One region of the Sphaerimonospora mesophila genome, then DNA from elsewhere that is predicted to be linked to it. Evidence: riboswitches for the same ligand, from Rfam matches in the RefSeq annotation. Region 1 holds a riboswitch; the other holds the start of a gene.
The links. Region 1 has a riboswitch for cobalamin ahead of cobN (cobaltochelatase subunit CobN). Riboswitches for the same ligand answer to the same signal wherever they lie in the genome.
Positions count from the first base shown of each region.

Region 2: linked by a shared signal. The riboswitch ahead of AP234_RS14665 (ribonucleoside-diphosphate reductase subunit alpha) and the one ahead of cobN (cobaltochelatase subunit CobN) in region 1 are both predicted to bind cobalamin.

Region 1 is NZ_BCBX01000042.1:159,665-165,476, forward strand. It holds gene cobN (cobaltochelatase subunit CobN) at 1-2,157, opposite strand, end outside; cobalamin riboswitch at 2,189-2,380, opposite strand; gene cobG (precorrin-3B synthase) at 2,408-3,778, shown strand; gene AP234_RS24300 (precorrin-8X methylmutase) at 3,775-4,395, shown strand; gene AP234_RS24305 (precorrin-2 C(20)-methyltransferase) at 4,401-5,812, shown strand, end outside.
Region 2 is NZ_BCBX01000035.1:132,111-137,922, reverse strand. It holds gene AP234_RS14670 (ribonucleotide-diphosphate reductase subunit beta) at 2-1,009, opposite strand; gene AP234_RS14665 (ribonucleoside-diphosphate reductase subunit alpha) at 1,006-3,411, opposite strand; cobalamin riboswitch at 3,541-3,747, opposite strand; cobalamin riboswitch at 3,948-4,200, shown strand; gene metE (5-methyltetrahydropteroyltriglutamate--homocysteine S-methyltransferase) at 4,334-5,812, shown strand, end outside.

The sequences.
Region 1 (5,812 bases):
CGCCGTGCCGTCCTCGGCCAGGCCGAGCGCCTCACGCAGCCCGGGCAGGGTCTCCCGGCCCGACCACATCTGCCTGGCCCGCAGCATCGCCAGCACCAGGTTCACCCGGTCCTGACCCGTGGGCGCCTGGCCGAGCACGTGCAGGCCGTCGCGGATCTGGGCGTCCTTCACCTCGCACAGCCAGCCGTCCACGTGCAGGATGAAGTCGTCGAACTCGCTGTCGTGCGGCCGGTCCGCCAGCCCGAGGTCGTGGTCGAGCCGGGCGGCCTGGATCAGCGTCCAGATCTGCGCCCGGATCGCGGGGAGCTTGGCCGGGTCCATGGCCGCGATGGAGGCATGCTCGTCCAGGAGCTGCTCCAGCCGCGCGATGTCGCCGTAGGTGTCGGCACGCGCCATCGGCGGCACCAGGTGGTCGACCAGCACGGCGTGTGCCCGCCGCTTGGCCTGCGTGCCCTCGCCCGGGTCGTTGACCAGGAACGGATAGATCAGCGGCAGGTCGCCGATGGCGGCGTCGGTGCCGCAGGAGGCGGACATGCCCGCCGACTTGCCCGGCAGCCATTCCAGGTTGCCGTGCTTGCCCACGTGCACGATCGCGTGCGCGCCGAACCCGGTGCCCTCCCCACCCCCCTCTCCGAGGGGCCCTCCCCCCGTTGCCAGCCAGCGGTAGGCGGCCAGGTAGTGGTGGCTGGGCGGCAGATCGGGGTCGTGGTAGACGGCGATCGGGTTCTCGCCGAAGCCACGCGGCGGCTGCACCATCACCACCACGTTCCCGGCCCGGAGCGCGGCCAGCACGATGTCGCCGTCGTGCACGAACAGCTCGCCGGGGGGCGGCCCCCAGTGCCGCTCCATGTCCGCGCGCAGGTCCTCGGGCAGGGTGCGGTACCACCGCTCGTAGGAGGCGGCGGAGATCCGTACCGGATTGCCCGCCAGCTGCTCCTCGGTCAGCCAGTCGGGGTCCTGGCCGCCGGCCGCGATCAGGGCGTGGATGAGCGCGTCGCCGTCCTGTTCGGCCACGCCGGGAAACCCCTCGCCCAGGTCGTAGCCCGCCTCGGCGAGCCGGGCCAGCAGCCGTACGGCGCTCGCGGGCGTGTCCAGCCCGACGGCGTTGCCGATCCGGGAGTGCTTGGTCGGGTACGCCGACAGCATCACGACCAACCGCCGCTCGGCCGGCGGGGTGTGCCGCAGCAGGCCGTGCCGTACGGCGATGCCCGCCACCCGGGCGGCCCGCTCGGCGTCGGCGGCGTAGACGGTCAGCCCGTCCTCGTCGATCTCCTTGAACGAGAACGGCACGGTGATGATCCGGCCGTCGAACTCGGGGATCGCCACCTGCGAGGCCGCGTCCAACGGCGACAGCCCGTCGTCGTTCTCCTCCCACGCCTGCCTGCTCGTGGTCAGGCAGAGCCCTTGCAGGATCGGCACGTCCAACTCGGCCAGCGCGCCCACGTCCCACGCCTCGTCGTCGCCGCCGGCCCCGGCGGTGGCCGGCCGGGAGCCGCCCGCCGCCAGCACGGTCACCACCAGCGCGTCGGCGGCGCGCAGCGTGTCGAGCAGCTCGGGCTCCGCGGTGCGCAACGACGAGCAGAAGACCGGCAGCGCCTGCCCGCCCGCGTCCTCGATGGCGGTGCAGAGCGTCTCCACGAAGGCGGTGTTGCCCGCCATGTGATGCGCGCGGTAGTAGAGCACGCCCACCACCGGCCCGCTCCGCGAACCGGCCGGGCGCTCCAGCCGCCCCCACGAGGGGGCCGGCGCGGGCGGTGCGAACCCCTCGCCGGTCAGCAGGACCGTGTCGGACAGGAACGCGTGCAGTTCCGCCAGGTTGGCCGGCCCGCCCTGTGCCAGGTAGGCGTGCGCCTCGGCGCAGACCCCGGCGCTGACCGTGGAGAGCTCCATCAGCTCGGCGTCCGGCGCCTGTTCGCCGCCCAGCACCACAACGGGGCGGGGGCCGGCCAGCAGCGCGTCGAGCCCCTTCTCCCAGGCCCGCCGTCCGCCCAGCAGGCGCACCACCACCAGGTCGGCGTCCGTCACGAGATCGGGCAGGTCGTCCACCCCGAGCCGGGCGGGGTTGCCCAGGCGATAGGCCGCGCCACTGGCACGGGCGCTCAGCAGGTCGGTGTCGGAAGTCGAGAGCAGCAGGACGGTACGGCTGTCGCCTGGCACGACGCAATCCTCCCTCGGGGTCCTCGCCCCGGTCGCGGGTGTCACGACGGCAGGAGTCTCCTGGCTCCCGGATCGACGCTCCCCCCGGCCTTCCCACCCGTCGCCGGGCAGTGGCCTGCGGTGGGGTTCGCTCCCCGGTCACAGTGGCGGGACCGCGCCGGTTTCACACCGGCTTCCTCCCATTGCCATCGCCTACCGAGGAGCCTACGACACAAAAGCCTCCGAAATAACTGGCGCTACCATCCTCACCGTGTCGATAAGCGACTTTTCCGGACGTGAGCGCTCGGACGCCTGTCCGGGAGCGCTCCAGGTGCACGAGGCGGCCGACGGCCCGCTGGCCCGGATCCGCCTGCCGGGCGGGGTGATCTCCCCCGCGCAGCTGCGCGAGCTGGCCGCCTGCGCCACGGAGCTGGGCTCGGGGGTGATCGAGCTGACCTCCCGGGCGAACGTCCAGGTCCGCGGCCTGCGCGCGCCCGCCGCCTTCGCCGGGCGGATGGCCGCCGCCGGCCTGCTGCCGTCGGCCACGCACGAGCGGGTGCGCAACATCGTCGCCTCGCCGCTCGGCGGGCGCGGCCACGCCGGCCTGCTCGCCACCCGGCCGCTGGTCGAGGCGCTGGATCGGGAACTGTGCGCTCGCCCTCGGCTGGCCGAGCTTCCCGGACGGTTCCTGTTCGCGTTCGACGACGGCACCGGAGACGTCGCCGGGCTCGGCGCCGACGTCACGCTCGCGGCCGAGCACCGGACCGGGGCGCGGTTGCTGCTGGCGGGTTCCGACAGCGGGCTGACCACGCGTCCCGAATCCGCGGCCTCGCTCATGATCTCCGCTGCGGAGGCGTTCCTCGACGAGCGGGCCGCGCAGGCCGAGGCGCGCGGCGCCACGCGGGCGGACTGCGACATGTCGGCCGACGGCGGTACGCCGGCGAGCACCGGTGCGTGGCGGATCCGCGAACTGGAGAACGGGCCGGCGCGCGTCGCCGCCCGCCTGGTCGACGCCGTGGCCGGGCTCGGGGCCCCCGCCACCTCGGATTCCGAGGTGAGCCCGGGATTCGAGGTGAGCCCGGGATTCGAGGTGAGCCCGGGATTCGAGGTGAGCCCGGGATTCGAGGTGAGCCCGGGATTCGAGGTGAGCCCGGGATTCGAGGTGAGCCCGGATTTCGAGGTGCGGCGGCCGCGGGGACTCCGCCGCGCCGGACGCCACGCGCAGCGCGACGGCCGGGTGGCCCTCGAAGCCCTGGTGCCGCTCGGCAGGCTGTCGGCCGCCCAGGCCCGGGCGCTCGCCGACGTCGGCGACGACGTACGGCTGACCCCCTGGCGTACCGTCGTGGTGCCGGATCTGTCCCCGGCCGAAGCGGACCGCGCGGCCGAAGCGCTCGACGCCGCCGGGCTCGTCACCGATCCGGACTCGCCGTGGGCGGGCGTCACCGCATGCACCGGACGTCCCGGCTGCGCCAAGTCGCTGGCGGACGTCCAGGCCGACGCACGACGCTGGGTGGCCGGCCTGGACCGGGCCACGGACACACCCGTTCACTGGGCCGGATGCGCGCGACGCTGCGGGCTGCCGCGCGGCCGGGTCGTCCAGATGATCGCCACAGCCGACGGCTACCGGGAGGGGCGGCAGTGACCGACTACATTCGCGACGGCGCCGAGATCTACCGCCGCTCGTTCGCGACCATCCGCGCCGAGACCGACCTCACCGGGATGCCGCCCGACGTGGCCCAGGTGGCGGTACGGATGATCCACGCCTGCGGGATGACCGACCTCGTGGCCGACCTCGGCTGGTCGCCCTCCGTGGTCGCCCACGCCCGCGAAGCGCTCCGCCGCGGCGCACCCGTGCTGTGCGACGCCATGATGGTCGCGTCCGGCGTGACCAGGCGCAGGCTGCCCGCCGGCAACGACGTGGTGTGCACGCTCGGCGACCCCGCCGTACCCGAACTCGCCGAACGGCTCGGCACCACCCGCAGCGCCGCCGCGCTCGAACTGTGGCGCGACCGCCTCGGCGGCGCCGTGGTCGCGATCGGCAACGCGCCGACCGCCCTGTTCCGGCTGCTCGAACTGGTCGAGGAAGGGGCCGCCAGGCCGGCGGCGGTGCTCGGCATCCCGGTCGGCTTCATCGGTGCGGCGGAGTCCAAGCAGGCGCTGGCGGACAGCGGCCTCGAGTATCTGGTGGTGCACGGCCGTCGCGGCGGCAGTGCGATGACGGCGGCGGCGGTCAACGCCATCGCCAGCGAGACGGAGTGATCGCGATGACAGGACGGCTGTACGGGGTGGGACTCGGCCCGGGGGACCCCGAGCTGGTCACGGTCAAGACGGCCCGGCTGATCGGCGAGGCCGACGTGATCGCCTACCACGCCGCCAGGCACGGCCGCAGCATCGCGCGTTCCATCGCGCTGCCGTACATGCGCGAGGGCCAGATCGAGGAGCTGCTCCTCTACCCGCTGACCACGGAGACCACCGACCATCCCGGCGGCTACCAGGGCGCGCTCGACGACTTCTACGCCGACTGCGCCGAGCGGCTGGCCGCGCATCTGGACGCGGGCCGGACCGTGGTGGTGCTGAGCGAGGGCGACCCGCTGTTCTACGGGTCGTACATGCACATGCACAAGCGGCTCGCGCAGCGCTACCCGACGGAGGTGGTGCCCGGCGTGACCTCCGTCAGCGCCGCCTCGGCCGTGCTGGGCCGTCCGCTGGTCGAGCGGGACGAGGTGCTCACCGTGCTGCCCGGCACGCTGTCCGCCGAGGAACTCGCCGAACGGCTGCGCGGCACCGACTCGGCCGCCGTGCTCAAGCTGGGCAGGACGTTCGCCAAGGTCCGCGACGCCCTCGCCGAGGCCGGGCGGCTGGACGACGCATGGTACGTCGAGCGCGCCACCACGGACGCGGAACGGGTCGCGCCGCTCAAGGACGTCGACCCCGGCGAGGTGCCCTACTTCTCGCTGGCCCTGCTCGCCAGCCCCATTGCCGACCGATCGGCCGAGCGCACGTTCGCGCCCGAGCCCGCCTCCGTCGCATCCGCCGGCGAGGTGTCCGTGGTGGGGCTCGGCCCCGCCGGTCGCCCCTGGCTCACCCCCGAGGCGCAGGAGGCCCTGGCGGCCGCCACCGACCTGGTCGGGTACGGCCCGTACGTGGACCGGGTCGCGCCGAACCCGCGCCAGCGCCGCCACCGCACCGACAACCGGGCCGAGGCGGAGCGTGCCAGGCACGCGCTGGAGCTGGCCCGCGAAGGAGCGCGGGTGGCCGTGGTGTCCTCCGGCGATCCCGGGGTGTTCGCCATGGCCAGCGCCGTGCTGGAGGCGGCGGCCGACTTCCCCGACGTGCCGGTGCGGATCGTCCCCGGACTGACCGCGGCGCAGGCGGTGGCCGGCCGGGTCGGCGCGCCGCTCGGCCACGACTACTGCGTGCTGTCGCTGTCGGACCTGCTCAAGCCGTGGGAGGTGGTGGCGGACCGGCTGACCGCCGCGGCGCGGGCCGACCTGGTCCTCGCGCTCTACAACCCGGCCTCGCGCAGCCGCACCTGGCAGCTCGCCGCCGCCCGGGACCTGCTGCTGGAGCATCGCGACGCCGCCACCCCCGTGGTGATCGGGCGCGACGTCGGCGGCGACGAGGAGAGCGTCACCGTCACCACACTGGGCGAGCTCGACCCCGCCCAGGTCGACAT
Region 2 (5,812 bases), on a different contig from region 1:
ATCAGAAATCGGAGTCGAAGCTGACCGTCCCGGTCACCCCCACCTGGTACGCCGACACGCGGCGCTCGAAGAAGTTCGTCAGCTCCTGGACGTCCTGCAGCTCCATGAAGGCGAACGGGTTCTTCGAGCCGTACAACGGGTCGATGCCGAGCTGGGCCAGCCGGCGGTCGGCGACGTGTTCCAGGTAGGCGCGCATGTCGGTGACGGACATGCCGGGCACGCCCCCGCCGAGCAGGTCTTCGGCGAACTGGGCCTCGCACTCCACCGCTTCGGCGAGCATCTCCCTGACCCGCGCGGCGAGTTCGTCGTCGAAAAGGTCCGGCTCCTCGCTCCGGACGACGTCCACCACGTCGAAGGCGAAGGCCATGTGCAGGGACTCGTCACGGAAGACCCAGTTGGTGCCGGAGGCCAGCCCGTGCAGCAGCCCACGCGAGCGGAGGAAGTAGACGTAGGCGAACGCGCCGTAGAAGAACAGGCCCTCGATGCAGGCGGCGAAGCAGATCAGGTTGAGCAGGAAGGCGCGCCGGTCCTCCTTGGTCTCGAGCCGCTGGAGGTCGCCCAGCGAGTCGATCCAGCGGAAGCAGAACTCGGCCTTCCGGCGGATCGAGGGGATGTTCTCCACCGCGGCGAAGGCCTCGGACCGCTCCCGCTCGCCGGGCACGTACGTGTCGAGCAGGTTCAGGTAGAACTGGACGTGCACCGCCTCCTCGTAGAGCTGACGCGACAGGTACAGCCGCGCCTCCGGGGAGTTGATGTGCTGGTACAGGTTCAGCACCAGGTTGTTGGCCACGATCGTGTCGCCGGTGGCGAAGAAGGCGACCAGGCGGCCGACGAGGTGCCGTTCCGCCTCGGAGAGGCGGTCCAGATCCTTGAGGTCGGAGTGGAGATCGACCTCTTCGACGGTCCAGGTGTTCTTGATGGCGTCACGGAACCGGTCGAAGAACCGCGGATAGCGCATCGGGCGCAGGGTCAGGTTCATGCCGGGGTCGAGCAGCAGATGAGCGGTCACTGGCAGGTCTCGCAGTAGTCGGGATTCTCAAGAGAGCCGTCGCCCAGGGAGCAGACCCGGGCCTGCTCCGGTACGGGCTCCGGGGCGACGGGAACGGTCGCCTGCTGGATCCGCGTCGCCGGACGGGAGCGCAGGTAGTAGGTCGTCTTCAGGCCCGCCTTCCACGCGTAGAGGTACATGGAGGAGAGCTTGTCGATGGTGGGCGCGCTCATGAACAGGTTGAGCGACTGGCTCTGGTCGACGTACGGCGCCCGCGCGGCGGCCATGTCGATCAGCGCGCGCTGCGGCAGCTCCCACGCCGTGCGGAACAGGTGACGTACGTCGGCCGGCAGCTCGGCGATGCCCTGCACCGAGCCCTCGGCCCGCCTGATCGCGGTCCTGATCCGTTCGGTCCACAGCCCGCGTGCCTTCAGCTCGGCGACCAGGGCGTTGTTGATCTGGAGGAACTCGCCGCTGAGCGTCTCGCGCTTGAACAGGTTGGACACCTGTGGCTCGACGCACTCGTAGCAGCCGGCGATCGAGGCGATGGTCGCCGTCGGCGCGATCGCGACGAGCAGCGAGTTGCGCAGCCCGTGTGCGGCGATCTTCTCCCGGACCCGCGCCCACCGCTCGGGCAGTGCGCTCTCGACGTTCCACAGGTCGTGGTGGAGCCTGCCCCGCGCGGCCCACGTCTGGTCGTACGCCGGATGGGCGCCGTGGCGCTCGGCCAGATCGGCCGACGTCTCCAGGGCCGCCAGGTAGATCTCCTCGGCGATCCGGGTGGACAGCTCACCGGCCTCGGGCGAGTCGAAGGGCAGGCGCAGCGCGAAGAACACGTCCTGCAGGCCCATGACGCCGAGCCCGACCGGACGCCAGCGGGCATTGCCGGTGGCGGCCTGCTCGATGGGGTAGTAGTTGATGTCGATCACACGGTCGAGGAACGTCACCGCCGTCCGGACCGTGGCGCGCAGCCGCGCCCAGTCCATGCCGCCGCGGTCCTCGGCGAGGTGGGCCGCGAGGTTGACCGAACCGAGGTTGCACACCGCGGTCTCGGCGTCGCTCGACACCTCGATGATCTCGGTGCAGAGGTTCGACAGGTGGACCACGTTTCCCGGCTCCGCGGCCTGGTTGCAGAACCGGTTCGAGGTGTCCTTGAAGGTCATCCAGCCGTTTCCGGTCTGCGCGAGCGTACGCATCATCTTGGCGTACAGGTCGCGGGCCCTGACCTGGCGGACGTGGCGGCCGGCTGCCTCGGCCGCGCGGTAGGCGGTCTCGAACGCCTCACCCCACAGGTCGGGCAGCTCTGGGACCTCGTCGGGGTCGAACAGCGACCACAGGTCGTCGCTTTCGACCCGGCGCATGAACTCGTCGGGGATCCAGTTGGCCAGGTTGAGGTTGTGCGTGCGCCGGGCGTCCTCGCCGGTGTTGTCGCGCAGTTCGAGGAACTCCTCGACGTCGGGGTGCCACGGCTCCAGGTAGACGCAGGCCGCACCCTTGCGCCGTCCGCCCTGGTTGACGGCGGCCACCGAAGCGTCGAGCGTGCGCAGCCACGGCACGATGCCGTTGGAGTGGCCGTTGGTGCCGCGGATCAGCGCGCCGCGCGACCGAACGCGTGACCAGGAGATGCCGATGCCGCCCGCGAACTTCGACAGGTGCGCCACCTGGGCGTAGCGCTCGTAGATGGAGCCCAGCTCGTCGCGCGGGGAGTCGACCAGATAGCACGACGACATCTGGGTGTGCCGGGTGCCGGAGTTGAACAGGGTCGGCGAGCTGGGCAGATAGGCCAGCGACGACATCAGGCGGTAGAGGTCGATCGCCTCGCCGGGCGTCCGCGCCAGGCCGCACGCCACCCGCAGCAGCCAATATTGCGGGGTCTCCACCGCCAGCCGGGTGAACGGGTGCCGCAGCAGGTAGCGGTCGTAAACGGTGCGCAGCCCGAAATACTCGAACCGCAGGTCGCCGCGTGGATCGACCGCGTCATCCAGCTCGCGGGCGTGTGCGGCCACGAACTCGGCGGTCGCGTCGCCGATCAGCCCCTCGGCGTGGCCGAGACGGACGGCCTGGCTGAATGACGCGATGCCCTGACCACCCACCTCCTCGCCGATGTAGGCGGCCAGCAGCCGCGCGGCCAGCCGCGAATACTGCGGCTCCTCGCCGATCATCTCGGCCGCCGTCTGGATCGACAGCCGGTCGAGTTCCGCGGTGGTCGCCCCGTCGTACAGACCGCTGATGGTCTTGGTCGCCACGCGCAGCGGGTCGACGTCGGCGAGATCATCCGCCCAGCGCTCGACCGCACGCACGATCCTGGTCACGTCGACGGGTTCCGACAGGCCGTCGCGCTTGCGTACGCGCATCTGGGTCTGCCGCGGCACGGGCTCGTCCACCGTTGCCGATTGAGTCGGCGGGTCCCCGGTGACCGTCATGGTCCTCTCCTCGCGAACTCGGTCCACATGACCGAGGTGCGCGCAGGAGACGCCCGGCGGAGACGCACAGCGGTCGCCGCCGGAGCCGTCGGTCGTCCCGCGCGACCTCGGAGCAGCCGCGCACGCATGGTCGTACGCGGCGCGCCGGCAGGTCTTCGGACTCGTGGGCGCGCTCGTAGCTCCTACTGACCGTCGCTTCCCAGACCGTGATGGCTCAGTGCGTATGACGGCGGTCGTTCCCACTCACCGCTGCGGGGCAGTCCCGGACTTCCACCGGGTTCCCTCTTGCCCCGGCCACTCTGGCTGAGCGGCCGGACCAGCGCAGGGACACCATATATGGGGTGGCGGCTCGATGTCACACCCAACATGTTGCGTCCTAATGAAACGGTGTCGATCCCGAACGCACCACGGCGCTCCCCCGGGCGTGCCACGGTGATCTGTCGCGGCGAGCGGACCGCCGGTACGGACCATCCGGCCACGGGGCTCATGCCCGCCCCTACCGGACGGGTCCGGGTGAGCGGCGGTGATCCTCGGGTTTACTCTGGTGGCGCAGTCGGTTCGCCTCCGCCCGCCAGGCGGGAGCGTCGTAAGAGGGAACCCGGTGCGGTCGCGCTCACCTCGGAGTGGGCAGGCCAATTCCGGGACTGCCCCGCAGCGGTGAGTGGGAACGACCGCCGTCAACGCACTGGGCCAGCACGGTCAGGGAAGCGACGGCCAGTAGATGTCCGGGCTCGGTGAGCCCGTGGCGTGCCCGCGAGTCCGAAGACCTGCCACTGCCCGCGTGCGACCGCGCGCGGTGATGTCGATGGCCTCGTGGGCGGGCCGGCGGCTTCGCGAGCGGTATGCGCGCGTTCGCCGGTGGGCGTTCCTTCACGTCTTCGGGGCCGGTCGGCGTCGTCCGTGACTCGCGAAGGAGAGTTTCATGGCTCACAGTTCCGCCGCCCCCACTCCGCTGGCGACCGTGTACGGCTACCCGCGCCAGGGGCGGGACCGCGAACTCAAGAAGGCGATCGAGGGCTACTGGGCGGGGCGTGTCGGCGCCGACGAGCTGCGCGCGACCGCCGCCGACCTGCGTCGTACGGCCTGGCGCGATCTCGCCGACGCCGGCATCGGCGAGGTGCCCTGCGGTGACTTCTCGCTGTACGACCATGTGCTGGACACCACGGTCATGGTGGGCGCGATTCCCGAACGGCACCGTGCCGCGTTCGAGGCAGACCCGCTCGACGGCTACTTCGCCATGGCCCGCGGCACCGGGGAGGTCACTCCGCTGGAGATGACCAAGTGGTTCGACACCAACTATCACTATCTGGTGCCCGAGCTCGGGCCGGACACCGTCTTCGCCGCCGATCCCGCCAAGCCCGTCGGGGAGTTCCGGGAGGCGCTCACCCTCGGGTACGACGCGCGGCCGGTCCTGGTGGGCCCGGTCACCTACCTCCTGCTCGCCAAGCCGGCCCCCGGCGTCGAGCCGGGCTTCGATCCCGTCACGCTGCTCGACCGGCTGCTGCCGGTCTACGCCGACGTGCTCGCGCGGCTGCGGGCCGCCGGGGCCGAGTGGGTGCAGCTCGACGAGCCCGCCCTGGTCCAGGACCAGCCCCAGGCCGTCCTCGACGCGGTCGCCCGCGCCTACCGGGAGCTCGGCGCGCTGACCCACCGGCCGAAGCTCCTCGTGGCGAGCTACTTCGACCGGCTCGGCGCGGCCCTTCCCGTGCTGGCCGCCGCCCCCGTCGACGGCCTCGCGCTCGACTTCACCGGCCCGGCCGCGGCCAACCTCGACGGGCTGGCGCGGGTCGGCGGTCTGCCCGGCAGACGCCTGGTCGCGGGGGTCGTCGACGGCCGCAACGTCTGGATCAACGACCTGGAAAGGTCGCTGTCCACCCTCGCCACCCTGCTCGGCCTGGCCGGACGGGTGGACGTCGCCGCCTCCTGCTCGCTCCTGCACGTCCCGCTCGACGTCGCGGCCGAGGGCGAGATCGAGCCCGAGATCGCCGCCTGGCTCGCCTTCGCCCGGCAGAAGGCCGCCGAGGTCGCCACCCTCGCCCGGGGCCTGGCCCGCGGCACCCACGTCATCGCCGACGCCCTCGCCGACAACCGGGCCGCCCTGGCGGCCAGGAAGACCTCCGCGATCACCTGCGACCAGGTCGTACGGGCACGCGCGGCCGCGGTGACCGTACGGGAGACCAGGCGGGCTCAGCCGTACGCCGAGCGGGTCGCCGCCCAGCGCGCCCGCCTGGACCTGCCCGTGCTCCCGACGACCACGATCGGATCCTTCCCGCAGACCGACGAGCTGCGGGCGGCCAGGGCCGACCTGCTGGCCGGACGCATCGACGACGCCGCCTACGACGAACGCATCGCCGCCGAGATCCGCGAGGTCATCGCCTTCCAGGAGAAGGCGGGCCTGGAC